Regions from separate parts of the Laedolimicola ammoniilytica genome, predicted to be linked through region 1. Evidence: predicted binding sites of a transcription regulator. Region 1 holds the regulator's gene; the other holds the start of a gene.
What was found. Region 1 encodes HrcA, which represses chaperone genes, less so after heat shock. Its sites were predicted from a motif close to TGTTAGCACTCNNNNNNNNNGAGTGCTAACA; they were not measured.

Region 1 (8,090 bases):
GGTCTTTTTTACCTGATTTTCTGCAATCTGAAAAAGAACCGGTGGCTGTTGGCGGTCATGTTCCTGACGCCACAGATCTGGTATCTCTATACCTATTGTACCTCCGACGCCATGGATTACGCGGTGGGTGTGTTGGTGTTGTACCAGGTGGCAAGGCCGGACAGTATGCTGCAGAAGCTCTGCAGCCGGGGCGTGAAAAAGGCAGACTGGTGGAGAATTCTGCTTCTGGGCTTCCTCTTTTCCAATATTTTTATGGCCAAACAGAACTTCTATGTGTTTGCCATCTACGCCTTCTGTATGCTGGTGGTGGACTGGTGCACGGCGCCAAAGGAGGAGAAGCAGCGGCGGTTTGCAAGCTATCTCTGGATTGCCGGTTTTGCCCTGGTGTTTCTTGGAATTCGCTACATTCCGGAATTTGCTCATTATGGCGTGCATCGTCAGCAGGTGCTTCGGGAGATGCAGGAAAAAATTGCGATTCCCGAACTGAATCCGGCCTCCGATCCGGCTATTCAGAGTTCCGCGTTTAATCTGTACGGAAAAGGGGTGACACTCCGGGAGATTCTGACGGAGATGGGATTCCATAAGACGCTGTTCCGCTCTTTTATCGGAACCTATGGAAGCCTGCAGTTTCCAAGTCCGGACTGGTATGGAAAGCTGATGGGAATCCTGTATCTGATTTACCTGGCATGGGTATCCGGTACAGTACTTCTGGAACGGGGATACTGTGAGCGCAAGGTAAAGCTTGGAATTTTATATCTCTGTGGCGGCGTGTCTTACGCGCTGGTGATTTATAATGCCTGGTTTGTGGATTTTCAGGCCCAGGGACGCTACATGCTGCCGGCGCTGATTTTTGCGGCACATGGGGCGGCGCTCAGGCCGGAGACGGCAAAGAGCAGATGGTTTCAGGTGATTCTGGCGGCGACGGCAGTTCTGTCTCTGTATTCTTTTGCAACCTGCTGCATTCCGAATATTACGCCGCCTTATTAGAATGGGGAGTTCAAAGGACAGAAAGGAGAGGGTTTTGTTATGAAGGAATATGAAGTAGTCCACGAGATTTTCAACGAATGTGCCAACAATCAGATGCGGGACGTGTTCATAGAGGAGGTTCCCATTGAGAACCTAGAAGAATATGTAAAACAGCATCACGAGAAGGAACGGGACTTCTCTTTTGAGCGGGAAGACCTGGCAGATGGAACTGTCGTCTATCATGTGAATACCTCCGGGCTTTTGCAGAGGTATACGTTTACGGAGATATAAAATGGAGAGCTTTTTTGAATGGGAGTACCGGCTTTTGATGTTTTTGCAGAACAGTATCAGGGGGCCGGTGCAGAATAAGATTATGTGGTGTATTACGTCACTGGAAAATGCGGGCTTTCTGTCCATAGCGGCCTGCCTGGCGCTGCTTTTACAGCCGCGCTACCGGCGGGTGGGGCAGGCGGCCACAGTATCCATGATTTTGGAGTTTATGCTGGTCAATCTGGTCCTGAAAAACTGGATCGCGCGGGTGCGGCCTTACCACTTGCTGGAGGATTTGATTCTGCTGGCCCGGGAACCGATGGATTATTCCTTCCCATCGGGACATACAGGCGCAGCCTTCGCGGTGGCCAGTGTCATGTTTATCGGAATGCCGAAACAGATCGGGATTCCGGCGCTTCTGGTGGCAACGCTGATTGGGTTTTCCCGGATTTATCTGGGCGTGCATTTTCCGACGGATGTTCTGGGCGGTGTAATTGTGGGCTGTCTTACGGGTTTTGTGGCCTGGAAGCTGACGGGATTGAAATTCCGGTAGGAAGAACGGACATAAAAAGAGCTGAGACATGGAATTGCCTCAGCTCTTTTGGTTATATCATTCTTTTACTTTTGCGGTGAGCGCGTCACCCTCCACATCGATGACGATGGTCGCTCCTGTAGAAATCTCGCCGCCTAAGATCAGCTTGGCAGCCAGGGTTTCCACGTGCTTCTGCATGTAACGCTTCAGCGGACGTGCGCCGTAGACCGGATCGAAGCCGTGGTCGGCAATGAATGCCTTTGCGGCGTCGGTCAGCTCCAGGGAAAGCTCCCGGTCAGCCAGACGCTCATTCAGCTCACTAAGCAGCAGATCGATGATTCGTGTGATATTGCCTTTGGTCAGCGGTTTAAAGAGAATGGTTTCGTCCAGACGGTTCAGGAACTCCGGACGGAAATGAGCACGCAGGTCATTCATGACCAGATTCTGGGCCTCCGGCTTGATATTGCCGTTTTCGTCAATACCGTCCAGCAGATAGGAGGAGCCGATATTGGAGGTCATAATCAGAATCGTGTTCTTGAAGTCCACGGTTCTTCCCTGGGAATCAGTGATACGTCCGTCATCCAGTACCTGTAAGAGTACATTGAATACGTCCGGATGGGCTTTTTCAATCTCGTCAAACAGGACAACCGAATAGGGCTTTCTCCGCACAGCCTCAGTCAGCTGACCGCCTTCCTCGTAGCCTACATATCCGGGAGGAGCTCCGATGAGACGGGACACGGAATATTTCTCCATGTACTCACTCATATCGATCCGCACCATGTTGGACTCATCGTCGAACAGGCTGGCTGCCAGCGCCTTGGCAAGCTCCGTCTTACCTACACCGGTGGGTCCCAGGAACAGGAACGAACCGATGGGCTTGGTCGGATCCTTGATACCGGCCTTAGAACGGATAATCGCTTCGGATACCAGCGTGACTGCCTCGTCCTGGCCGATGACACGCTTATGCAGCTCGTCGTCCAAGTGCAGGGTCTTATTCCGCTCGCTCTCGGTCAGCTTGGCTACCGGAATACCGGTCCAGCGGGAAACGATACGGGAGATTTCGTCCTCCGTTACGGATTCGTGAACCAGTGACAGATCCTTTTTGCTGATCTTTTCTTCTTCCTCGGAAAGCTCCTTTTGCAGGGCAGGCAGCTTGCCGTACTGTAATTCGGCGGCCTTATTCAGGTCATAATTCTGCTGCGCCGTCTGAATCTGCTTATTGATATCCTCAATCTCCTCACGGAGCTTCTGCAGACGCTCTACGGAATTTTTCTCATTGTCCCACTGGGCCTTCTGGCTGTTGAACTGATCACGCAACTCCGCAAGCTCCTTCTGTAAGTGCTCCAGGCGCTCCTGGCTTAAGTGGTCGGTCTCCTTTTTCAGAGCTGCCTCCTCGATCTCCAGCTGCATAATCTTACGTCGCAGCTCGTCAAGCTCGGTCGGCATGGAATCCAGCTCCGTCTTAATCAGAGCACAGGCCTCGTCCACCAGGTCAATGGCCTTGTCCGGCAGGAAACGGTCGGAGATATAACGGTTGGAGAGGGTAGCGGCTGCCACCAGGGCGGCGTCGGTAATCTTCACACCATGGAATACCTCGTAGCGCTCCTTTAAGCCACGCAGAATGGAAATGGTATCCTCTACGGTGGGCTCATCTACCATAACCGGCTGGAAACGACGCTCCAGGGCCGGATCCTTTTCAATGTACTGACGGTATTCGTCCAGGGTGGTAGCTCCGATACAGTGGAGCTCGCCTCTGGCCAGCATGGGTTTGAGCATATTGCCGGCGTCCATGGCTCCGTCTGTCTTGCCTGCGCCTACAATCAGGTGCAGCTCGTCGATAAAGAGGATAATTTTGCCCTCGCTTTTCCGTACTTCCTCCAGAACAGCCTTCAGACGTTCCTCAAACTCGCCGCGGTACTTGGCTCCGGCTACCAGAGCGCCCATATCCAGGGAAAATACCTTTTTGTCCTTCAGACCCTCCGGTACGTCGCCCCGCACGATACGCTGTGCCAGACCCTCCACAACGGCGGTCTTGCCGACGCCGGGTTCACCGATGAGCACCGGGTTATTCTTGGTCTTACGGGACAGGATACGGATCACATTTCGGATCTCCGCGTCACGGCCGATGACCGGATCAAGCTTCTGATCCCGGGCTTTTTCCACCAGGTCAGAACCATATTTGCTTAAAGTATCATAGGTAGCTTCCGGATTATCGCTGGTCACCCGCTGGTTGCCCCGCACAGAGGACAGCGCCTGCAGGAAACGATCCTTGGTAATGCCGTACTCCCGGAACAGCTCCTTCATGGAAGGACTGGGATCATTTAACATGGCCAGAAACAGGTGCTCTACGGAGACATACTCGTCGCCCATCTGTTTAGCCACATCCTCGGCGCTGATCAGTACCTTATTCAAATACTGTCCCACATAGGGCTGTCCGCCGGAAACCTTGACTCTTTTATTTAAGGTCTGTTCCACACCGTTCAGAAACAGGTTCTGGTCGATGCCTATCTTAGCGACAAGCTTCAGGATCAGACTGTCCTCCTGCCGGAGCAGACTCATCAGAAGATGTTCCTGTTCAATCTCCTGATTGCCGTATTCGTAAGCCAGCTTTTCCAGGTCGTTTACAGCTTGAATGGATTTCTGTGTAAATTTGCTGATGTTCATAAATCTGACTCCCCTTTCTTTATAATAGGTAAAGAAATTGTTTTCTAAGTTTTTTATATAAAAAAGAAAGTCCCGGCATCAAATATACATACGGATATCTGATACAGGGCCTTTTTCTTTTTCTGCATATATGTATACCACTTTGAAAATGAAAGATCAAGGGGTTTTTGAAAAATAATTTATAAAAAAAGTATAAAGTGTCAGACTACTTATATAAAAAGGAAGAAAAAAGGGCGGAGGACTGCTTTGTGTATGGCAATGGGAACAAAAATTCAGGTTAAAATCAAGGGGATGCGGAAGACTATACGATAGAATGATAGCTGATTTCCCGTAGGGACGAGCAGGCCAGGCAGCGCCCGATGGAGCCACTGTCTGAGCCCGTAGGGCGAGTTTGGCGGTCGGGCGCGCATAAGCCGCCTGCGAGGAGCAGGGAAAGCTGCGTATTCTGGAGTATAGTCCTTCCGCATATCCCCTGTCCGGTATAATCAGAAAATAAATCTAAAAAAACTATAAACCCGCTTGACAAACCCCAAGGGTAGTGCTATCTTAATGTTAGCACTCAAGAGGGCCGAGTGCTAATAGGTAAAAACAAAGAGGTGAATGAAATGGAGCTGGACGAAAGAAAACAGAAGATACTGCAAGCCATCATCCGGAACTACATGGAGACCGGCGAGCCGGTAGGTTCCAGAACCATTTCCAAATACTCAGATTTAAATCTAAGCTCCGCCACCATACGGAACGAAATGTCAGACCTGGAAGAGATGGGCTACATTGTACAGCCCCATACCTCGGCAGGACGAATCCCTTCTGATAAGGGCTACCGCTTATACGTAGACCATATCATGGAAGAGAAAAATCACGAGGTACAGGAACTCAAGGATCTGATGATAGAGCGGACCGACAAAATGGAGCAGGTATTGAAGCAGGTCGTGAAGGTCCTGGCTGCGAATACCAATTATGCCACCATGGTATCGGCGCCCACCTATCACAGGAACAAGCTGAAATTTATCCAGCTCTCCAAGGTCACAGCCACTCAGATTCTGGCGGTGATTATGATAGAAGGCAACATCGTCCGCAACAAGGTGATTGATGTGACGGAGGAACTTGACCAGGAAACGGTGCTGAAGCTGAATATCCTGCTGAACAGCGTGCTGAATGGCTTATCCATAGAAGAAATCAATCTGGCCATGATACAGAACCTGAAAGAGCAGGCGGGTATTCACAGTGAGCTGGTGGGAAGCGTCATTGACGCGGTGGCAGAGGTTATCCACTCGGAGGACGAGGTTGAGATATATACCTCTGGAGCGACCAACATCTTCCGGTATCCGGAGCTTTCCGATAACGGAAAGGCCAGTGAACTGATAAACGCCTTTGAGGAAAAACAGCAGTTGACCAATCTGGTTACACAGACGCTGGAAAATGAAGACAACAAGGGCATTCAGGTGTACATCGGGCAGGAGACGCCGATTCAGTCCATGAAGGACTGCAGCGTGGTGACAGCCACCTATGAGCTGGGCGAAGGCCTGCAGGGAACCATCGGAATTATCGGTCCCAAGCGGATGGATTACGAAAACGTATTGAAGACGCTGAAGACCCTGACCGAGCAGCTGGATGAAATCTATAATAAGAATAAGGAATAAAGAAAGGGGCCGACACCCGTGGAACAGGAAATGAAGAAAGAAGAGCTTCAGAATGAGGAAGCGAAGGAAGAAGAAACTGTAAAAGCAGAAGAAGCTTCCGAAGGAAAAGAAAGCAGCGGCGGCGAGAAACCGGAAGAAACAGAATCCGGAGAGGAGCCCGAGATGCTGAAGAAGAAAAAGAAAAAAGACAAGATGGAAGAGAAGATCGAAGAGCTGGAGGATCGCGTCAAGCGCCAGATGGCAGAATTCGATAACTTCCGGAAGAGAACCGAGAAGGAAAAGTCCCATATGTATGAAGTGGGAGCCAGAGATGTGATTGAGAAAATCCTTCCGGTGGTAGACAATTTTGAACGCGGTCTTGCATCTGTACCCGAGGATCAGAAGGAAAATCCGGTTATCGTAGGTATGGATAAGATATACAACCAGCTGATGACTACACTGACGGATTTGGGTGTTGAGCCTATTGAAGCAGTGGGCGAGGAATTCGACCCGAATTACCACAACGCAGTGATGCATGTGGAGGACGAGGAGTTGGGTGAAAATGTAGTAGCCGAGGAATTCCAGAAGGGTTATATGTACAAGGATACCGTTATCCGTCACAGCATGGTAAAGGTAGCAAATTGACACGTAGGCAATGAGCAGTGCGTCAGATGACGAAAAATCAGATGTCATGCTTGCATGAACAGATAATTTTTTGGCAGATGACATAGGGCGAAGCCCGTGCACGAGATGAAGCGAAGCGGAATCGAGTGTAGCACGGCGAATGTTCTATAAATGAAATTAACATTTTACAATCAGAATAAATTGAGGAGGTCTCTATTATGAGCAAGATTATTGGTATCGACTTAGGAACAACAAACAGCTGCGTAGCAGTTATGGAGGGCGGAAAGCCCGTAGTAGTAGCAAATACAGAAGGAGCAAGAACCACACCGTCTGTCGTAGCATTTACAAAGACAGGCGAGAGACTGGTAGGCGAGCCGGCAAAGCGTCAGGCAGTTACCAACTCCGAGAAAACTATTTCCTCTATTAAGAGAGAGATGGGTACCAACTACAAGGTAGACATCGACGGAAAGCAGTACACTCCGCAGGAGATTTCCGCTATGATTCTGCAGAAGCTAAAAGCAGATGCAGAGAACTATCTGGGCGAGAAGGTTACCGAGGCAGTTATTACCGTACCGGCATACTTCAACGACGCGCAGAGACAGGCAACCAAGGACGCAGGTAAGATTGCGGGCCTGGATGTAAAGCGTATCATCAACGAGCCGACCGCAGCAGCGCTGGCATATGGCCTGGACAATGAGAAAGAGCAGAAGATTATGGTATACGACCTGGGCGGCGGTACCTTTGATGTATCTATCATCGAGATCGGCGACGGCGTAATCGAGGTTCTGGCTACCGCAGGCGACAACCGTCTGGGCGGCGACGACTTCGATAAGAAGATTGTAGATTACATGCTTGCAGAGTTCAAGCGCACCGAGGGTGTAGACCTGTCCGGTGACAAGATGGCTATGCAGAGACTGAAAGAGGCCGCAGAGAAGGCGAAGAAGGAGCTTTCCAGCGCAACCACAACCAATATCAACCTTCCGTTCATCACAGCAACCGCTGAGGGACCGAAGCATTTCGATATGAATCTGACAAGAGCAAAATTCGACGAGCTGACCCACGATCTGGTAGAGCGTACCACAGGACCGGTTCAGGCAGCGCTGAAGGATGCAGGCATTACAGCTTCCGAGCTTGGCAAGGTACTGCTGGTAGGCGGTTCCACACGTATTCCGGCTGTACAAGATAAGGTAAAACAGCTGACCGGCCATGAGCCCAGCAAATCTCTGAATCCGGATGAGTGTGTAGCTATCGGTGCTTCCATTCAGGGTGGTAAGCTGGCAGGCGACGCAGGCGCAGGCGATATCCTTCTTCTGGATGTTACTCCGCTGTCTCTGTCCATCGAGACCATGGGCGGTATCGCAACCCGTCTGATTGAGCGTAACACAACCATCCCGACCAAGAAGAGCCAGATCTTC
Region 2 (8,090 bases), on a different contig from region 1:
TCATACTGTCAGAAGGCGTCTGTTTTACAAATTCTGTATAATAGTTCCGACCTGGCTTAGCACCATCACAGCCTGCAACCAGGAAGAAATGGCGGATTGCGCCTGATTTTACGGCGTCTACTACAGTTCCTGCGTGGGACAGGATAGCTGCATGGCCAAAACCGGTGGTCACTTTTGTACCGCCGTTGATACCTGTGAGTATCGGATCTTCTTTGTAACCACCCAGCTCCAGTGCTTTTTCAATGACCGGTGTGAAATCTTTCTTCTCGTCGATATGGACAGCGCCTGGGAAGGCAACCACTTCGGTTGTAAATACTCTGTCAGCGTAGCTGCTTTTGGGCGGCATCAGACAGTTGGTAGTGTAAAGAATCGGAGCTGGAAGATGATCAAACTCTTTCTGCTGATTCTGCCATGCGGTTCCAAAATTCCCCTTTAAGTGTGAAAATTTCTTTAAGAACGGATAAGCATGGGCGGGGAGCATTTCACCATGCGTATAGATGTTGATTCCTTTCCCTTCCGTCTGTTCAAGCAGAAGCTGCAGGTCTTTCAGATCATGTCCGGTCACGACAATAAAAGGTCCTTTTTCTATGGTGAGCGTAACATCGGTTGGTTCTGGCGTTCCATAGGTTTCGGTATTTGCCTTATCAAGAAGTGCCATACACTTCAGGTTGATTTCTCCTACTTTCAGTACAGTAGGAAGCAGAGCGTCCGCACTTTCTTCATAACCAATCTGAGATAATGCTTCGCAGAAGAAGCGATTCACTTCGGCATCTTCGTAATTCAGAACATTTGCGTGATAGGCATAGGCTGCCATTCCGCGAATCCCGAAAAGAATAAGAGACTTCAGGGAACGGATATCTTCATTGGCATTCCACAGCTGCTGCATATCGTATTCGTCGGTTTTTCCGCAGGTTGACTGACATTTGCTGCAATCAGAAACCAGTCTTTCCTTCTCAGCTCTGATTTTTTGTATCATAGTTTCAATTGCTGTATCATCAAAGCTTACATTCGTAACGGTGGTAAACAGTCCTTCCATTATAATTTGTGAAGTTCTTTTGGAAATGGTTTCTGCGCCGTCGACCACTCTTGCAAGACCAATCAATGCCCCGGTCAGTTCGTCCTGTAATCTGGCAGTATCTGCTTTTTTCCCACAGACACCAGCATTTCCTGTGCAGCCGGTGCATCCCACTGTCTGTTCACACTGATAACAAAACATTTTTGTATTCATTTTCGTATTCTCCTTTCACTCCATTTTGAAGCGGTTTTTAACATTTGACTTTCGTTTCTGTTAGAACTATAATACAATAAATACAACTTGTATGTTTGATTCCCAACAGAAGGAGCGATTTTGAAAAAATATTTACCCATCCTGAGAAACAGTCCTTTCTTTAAAGGCCTTACGGATAACGAAATAGTATCCATATTGCATTGCGTAAAGGCAACAACCATTTCCAAAGAACGAGACGCTTATATTTTCAGAGCGGGGGATTCTACTGAGGTAATGGGACTTGTAGCGTCAGGCTGTGTTCTTGTGATACAGGAAGACCTTTGGGGACATCGGAATATTCTGTCAAAATGTCACGTCGGTGATTTCTTTGGGGAGCCCTATGCAGCAAGTCCGGGTGCTGTTCTGAATATCAGTGTGATAGCAGATGAGGATTGTGAGATTATCCTGTTAAATGTCCAGAGGCTTCTGGTTACCTGCCCGACTGCATGCGGACATCATCAGAAGCTGATTCGTAACCTGGTCAGTGTGCTGGCAAATAAGATACTGCTCCTGAACGATAAGATCACGCATGTTGGCAAGCGAACGACCAGGGATAAACTACTGTCATATCTGTCAGCAGAATCCATCAGACATTCGTCTTTGTCCTTTGACATTCCTTTTGACCGGCAGCAGCTGGCGGATTATCTTTGTATTGATCGGGCGGCAATGTCTACAGAAATATCAAAATTACAAAAAGAAGGCTTTATAAAAACAAATCGAAATCATTTTGAATTAGCTGTTTCCGGTGATGTAGATACAAGAATAAAAATGTGATATCTTATATCATGGAAAACACAGGATTAATTTTAAGGCTGTTATATGTGAAAAAGGAGGAAGCTTTCAATGATAAATAAATTACATTTGGCAATGATTGAATTATATCGAGGAGATGCAAAGAGAATTCAACATTTTTGCAAAGTGCATAGTTATGCAAAATTGATAGCGGAAATGGAAAATGTGGATAAAAAATGCCTGTTTACCATTGAAGCGGCGGCTTTGACACATGATATTGGAATTCATTTCTGCGAAGAAAAATATGGAAATTGCAATGGAAAATTACAGGAAAAAGAAGGCCCTGCAATTGCAGAAAAGCTACTTGGAGAATTAGGCTTTGATCAGGATGTATCTGATCGGGTTCAGTATTTGATTGCACATCATCATACCTATAATAATATTGATGAAATGGATTATCAGATCTTGGTAGAGGCTGATTTTCTGGTAAACATCATGGAGGATGGCTTATCGAAAGAAGCAGCTTTAAAAGTCTATCATAATATTTTTAAAACAGCATGTGGAAAAATGATTTGCAGGGAGATGTTTCATATTTGACATGACAATAGCTTTAGGGATACGCCATGCACAGCTTATAGCGTTCACAAATTTTTCACAAAAAAATTAGCACTCACCTCTTGACAGTGCTAACAAAAAGGACTATAACATAATTGTCAAGAGGGAAAAGGAAATGGAACCTCAAGACAGTGACCTATTGTATGAGACATAAAAAAGGAGCGTTTACTATGTTAACACCGAGTGTATTTGGAAAAGATTTCTTTGATGATTTGTTTGAGTTTCCGTTCTATGATGACAGAGACATGCAGAAGCTGGAAAAGAAGCTGTATGGCCGCAGAGGTAAGAACCTGATGAAGACGGATATCAAGGATACCGATAAAGCATATGAGCTGGAGATGGATCTCCCGGGATTCAAGAAGGACGAAATCAAGGTTTCTCTGGAAAATGGTTATCTGACCATCAGCGCAGCAAGAGGCCTGGACGTAGATGAGCAGGAGAAGGAAACTGCAAAGTACATCCGCAAGGAGCGTTACGCAGGATCCTGCCAGAGAAGCTTCTATGTAGGTGAAGGCGTAAAGCAGGAGGATATCAAGGGCGAGTTTAAGCATGGTATCCTGAAGCTGGTCATCCCGAAGAAGGAAGAAAAACCGGAAGTCGAGACGTCAAAATACATCTCCATCGAAGGATAATGGAGCGAGGAGCCTCGCCGCGGAAGCGGCGGGGCTCCTTTTTATGGATTGATTTCGCTAAAAAGGGTGCGAAAAAATGTGAAAATGGGGTGCAAAAGCAATACCGTCATGCTATAATTGGGAAAACGAAAGGAGTGATACATCATGGCTGAGACATTAAAAACCATCAAAGAAAGAAGAAGCTGCCGGAATTTTAAGCCGGATATGGTTTCGAAGGAGCTGCTTGATAAAGTACTGGAGGCCGGCACCTGGGCGCCGACCGGAATGGGAATGCAGTCCCCGATTATCATTGCCGTGACGAATAAGGAGCTGCGGGATAAGCTTTCAAAGATGAATGCAGAAATTATGGGTTCAAAAGCGGATCCGTTCTATGGCGCTCCGGTGGTACTGGTGGTGCTGGCAGACAAGAACAAACCGACGCATGTATACGACGGCAGCCTCGTGATGGGCAATCTGATGCTGGCCGCTGCGGATCTGGGACTTGGAAGCTGCTGGATTCACCGGGCGAAAGAGGAATTCGAGAGTGAGGAAGGCAAGGGAATCCTGAAAGCTCTCGGGGTTGAAGGAGATTATGAGGGCATCGGCCACTGTGTGCTGGGTTATGCGGCAGAACCGGCGAAGGAGCCTAAGGAACGGAAGGCTTCCTATGTTTATTACGCGGAATAATTTTCAGGTTCCATTTCCCTGCAAAATGTTGTATAATATAGACAAGAACAACTGGAAGGGAGAATGATTTTATGGCAAATAACACAATTATTACCATCGGACGCCAGTATGGAAGCGGCGGACACGACATCGGAAAACAGCTTGCGGAAGAGTTAAACGTTCCCTTTTATGACAAAGCATTGCTGGAGAGAGCGGCCAAGGACAGCGGCCTCTGCCAGGAGATTTTCGAAAATCACGACGAGAAGCCGACCAACAGCTTCCTCTATTCGCTGGTGATGGATACTTATTCTCTGGGATATACCACGTCTTCTTTCTCAGAGATGCCCCTGAACCACAAGATTTTCCTGGCGCAGTTTGACGCCATTAAGAATATCGCCAAGGAAGGCCCCTGTGTCATCGTAGGGCGCTGCGCTGACTATGCATTGGCAGATTTCCCGAATGTGGTCAATGTATTCCTGCATGCGGATATGCAGGATCGCGTCGTGCGGATCGCGAGACGTCATGATCTGACCGACGCCAAGGCTAAGGATCTGATTGTCAAGACGGATAAGCGCCGTGCCAGCTACTATAATTACTATACCAGTAAGAAATGGGGCGACGCGGCAGGATACGATCTGTCTCTGAATACAGCGACGCTGGGTATCGATGGCACGATTCATATGATTCGCGAGTTCATGGCCTATAAGGAGCGGGAGCACGAAAAAATCTAGGAGTATATATTTAAAATGAAATTTGTGATACAGCGGGTTTCCCATGCATCGGTGACGGTGCATGAGGAAACCATCGGCCGTATCAATCAGGGTTATCTGGTGCTGATTGGTGTGGGGAAAGAGGATACAAAAGAGGACGCAGACCGTCTGGTGAAGAAAATGATTGGCCTGCGTATTTTTGCGGATGAAAACGGGAAGATCAACAAGTCCCTGAAGGATGTGAACGGGGGGCTTCTGTTGGTTTCCCAGTTTACACTGTATGCGGACTGCAGACATGGAAACCGGCCGGGATTTACAGAGGCGGCGGGTCCGGATATGGCAAATGAGCTCTACGAATACATCATTGAAAGCTGCAAAAAAGAAGTGGCTGTGGTTGAACAGGGAGAGTTTGGCGCAGATATGAAAGTAGAGCTTTTAAATGACGGACCATTTACCATTTTATTAGAATCATAGAAACAAAAATTTACAATATAAATACAGGGAGAGAAAACATGGGTAAAAGACAGGATATCCACAAAGTAATGATTATCGGTTCCGGCCCGATTATTATCGGTCAGGCCTGCGAATTCGATTATTCCGGCACACAGGCCTGCAAGGCGCTGAAGAAGCTGGGCTACGAGATCGTTCTCGTAAACTCCAATCCGGCGACCATTATGACAGATCCGGGAACCGCAGACGTTACGTATATTGAGCCGTTGAATGTGGAGCGGCTGACTCAGATTATTGAAAAAGAAAGACCAGATGCCTTATTGCCGAACCTCGGCGGACAGTCCGGTCTTAATCTTTGCTCCGAGCTGGCGAAGGCAGGCGTCCTGGATAAATATGACGTTAAGGTTATCGGCGTGCAGGTAGACGCCATCGAGCGCGGCGAGGACCGGATTGAGTTCAAGCACACCATGGACAGCCTGGGAATTGAGATGGCACGCAGCGAAGTTGCCTATACCGTAGACGAGGCAGTAGCTATTGCGGATAAACTGGGCTACCCGGTTGTTCTCCGTCCGGCTTACACGATGGGCGGCGCAGGCGGCGGCCTTGTATACAATGTAGAAGAGCTGAAAACGGTAGTAGCCAGAGGTCTGCAGGCCAGTCTGGTAGGCCAGGTTCTGGTGGAAGAGTCCATTCTCGGTTGGGAAGAGCTGGAGCTGGAGGTAGTCCGGGACAGCAAAAATAACATCATCACCGTATGCTTTATTGAAAATATCGACCCGCTTGGCGTGCATACCGGAGATTCCTTCTGTTCCGCACCCATGCTGACCATTCCGGAGCATGTACAGAAGCGTCTTCAGGAGAAGTCCTATAAGATTGTAGAGGCTATTCAGGTTATTGGAGGCACCAATGTGCAGTGGGCTCATGACCCGAAGACAGACCGGGATATTGTCATCGAGATCAATCCCCGTACCTCACGCTCCTCCGCACTGGCTTCCAAGGCAACCGGCTTCCCCATTGCGCTGGTTTCCGCTATGCTGGCGTCCGGCCTGACACTGGACGAGATTCCCTGCGGAAAATACGGCACACTGGATCGCTATGTTCCGGACGGAGATTATATCGTAATTAAGTTCGCGCGCTGGGCTTTTGAAAAGTTCAAGGGCGTGGAGGATAAGCTGGGTACGCAGATGCGCGCCGTTGGCGAGGTTATGAGTATCGGTAAAAATTATAAGGAAGCCTTTCAGAAAGCCATCCGTAGTCTGGAGATTGGCCGTTACGGTCTTGGATTCGCGAAGGATTTCCATGAAAAATCCAAGGAAGAGTTGCTGCACATGCTGCATACAGCTACCAGCGAACGCCAGTTCATTATGTATGAGGCTATCCGGAAGGGCGCAACCAATGCAGAGCTCTTTGAGCTGACGAAAATCAAAGATTATTTCCTGAATCAGATGCGGGAACTGGTTGAGGAGGAAGAGAAGCTCTTAACTTATAAGGGACAGGTACCGCCCGCAGAGATCCTGACACAGGCTAAAAAAGACGGCTTCGCAGATCGTTATTTAAGCCAGCTTCTGGAGGTTCCGGAAGCAGATATCCGCAACGCGCGAACAGCCATCGGCGTAACAGAAAGCTGGGAGGGCGTTCATGTAAGCGGAACCAAGGACAGCGCTTACTATTATTCCACCTACAATGCGCCGGATAAAAACCCGGTCAGCACAGATAAGCAGAAAATTATGATTCTGGGCGGCGGTCCCAACCGAATCGGTCAGGGTATCGAATTTGACTATTGCTGTGTACACGCGGCAATTGCCCTGAAGAAGCTTGGTTTCGAGACCATCATTGTAAACTGTAATCCGGAAACCGTATCTACCGATTACGATACCTCCGATAAGCTGTATTTTGAGCCGCTGACTCTGGAGGACGTCTTAAGTATCCACGAGAAGGAGAAGCCGGTAGGTGTTATTGCCCAGTTTGGCGGACAGACGCCGCTGAATCTGGCAGCAGATCTGGAAAAAAATGGAGTCCGGATTCTGGGAACCAGCCCGGAGATCATCGACCTGGCAGAGGATCGGGATCAGTTCCGCGCTATCATGGAGAAGCTGAATATCCCCATGCCGGAGGCAGGTATGGCCGTTGATGTGGAGGAAGCTCTGAAAATTGCCGAGCGCATCGGTTATCCGGTTATGGTGCGTCCTTCCTATGTACTGGGCGGACGCGGTATGGAGGTTGTCCATGAACCGGAGAGCCTGAAGGAATATATGCGTGCAGCGGTAGGCGTGACTCCGGATCGTCCGATTCTGATTGACCGTTTCCTGCATCACGCGATGGAGTGCGAGGCAGATGCCATCTGTGACGGAACCCACGCCTTTGTACCGGCTGTCATGGAGCATATTGAGCTGGCCGGCGTTCATTCCGGAGATTCCGCCTGCATCCTGCCTTCTCTGAATATCTCAGAGGAGAATGTAAAGACGATTAAGGAATATACAAAGAAGATTGCGGAAGAGATGCATGTCTGCGGCCTGATGAATATGCAGTATGCCATCGAGGACGGTAAGGTATTTGTACTGGAGGCCAATCCGAGAGCGTCCAGAACGGTGCCGCTGGTATCCAAGGTCTGCAACATTCAGATGGTACAGCTGGCTACCCAGGTTATTACAGAGGAGCTGACCGGTATTCCTTCCCCGGTACCCGGCCTTAAGGAGAGCAAATTCCATCATTACGGCGTGAAGGAGGCGGTATTCCCCTTCAATATGTTCCAGGAGGTAGACCCGATTCTGGGACCGGAGATGCGTTCTACCGGTGAGGTACTGGGACTGGCGGCCAACTTCGGAGAAGCCTTCTACAAGGCGCAGGAAGCGACACAGACGCCGCTTCCCCTGTCCGGAACGGTTCTAATCAGTGTCAGCGACCGTGATAAGGAAGAGCTTCTTCAGGTAGCAAGAGGCTTCCATCAGGATGGTTTCCATATTATGGCAACCGGAAAAACCTACGATATGATTACAGAAGATGGTATTCCGGCTGAGAAAATCAAGAAGCTGAGCGAGG

Region 2: the regulator HrcA is predicted to act here: its motif matches at 2,661-2,691, upstream of OCV63_RS15070 (Hsp20/alpha crystallin family protein).

What each region holds. Positions count from the first base shown of each region.
Region 1 covers NZ_JAOQKC010000013.1:97,638-105,727, forward strand. The annotation lists gene OCV63_RS10855 (glycosyltransferase family protein) at 1-987, shown strand, start outside; gene OCV63_RS10860 (hypothetical protein) at 1,027-1,257, shown strand; gene OCV63_RS10865 (phosphatase PAP2 family protein) at 1,259-1,789, shown strand; gene clpB (ATP-dependent chaperone ClpB) at 1,847-4,432, opposite strand; gene hrcA (heat-inducible transcriptional repressor HrcA) at 5,038-6,072, shown strand; gene grpE (nucleotide exchange factor GrpE) at 6,103-6,696, shown strand; gene dnaK (molecular chaperone DnaK) at 6,894-8,090, shown strand, end outside.
Region 2 covers NZ_JAOQKC010000027.1:4,179-12,268, reverse strand. The annotation lists gene hcp (hydroxylamine reductase) at 1-1,228, opposite strand, end outside; gene OCV63_RS15080 (Crp/Fnr family transcriptional regulator) at 1,349-2,041, shown strand; gene OCV63_RS15075 (HD domain-containing protein) at 2,111-2,596, shown strand; gene OCV63_RS15070 (Hsp20/alpha crystallin family protein) at 2,785-3,246, shown strand; gene OCV63_RS15065 (nitroreductase) at 3,391-3,912, shown strand; gene OCV63_RS15060 (cytidylate kinase-like family protein) at 3,984-4,622, shown strand; gene dtd (D-aminoacyl-tRNA deacylase) at 4,638-5,075, shown strand; gene carB (carbamoyl-phosphate synthase large subunit) at 5,114-8,090, shown strand, end outside.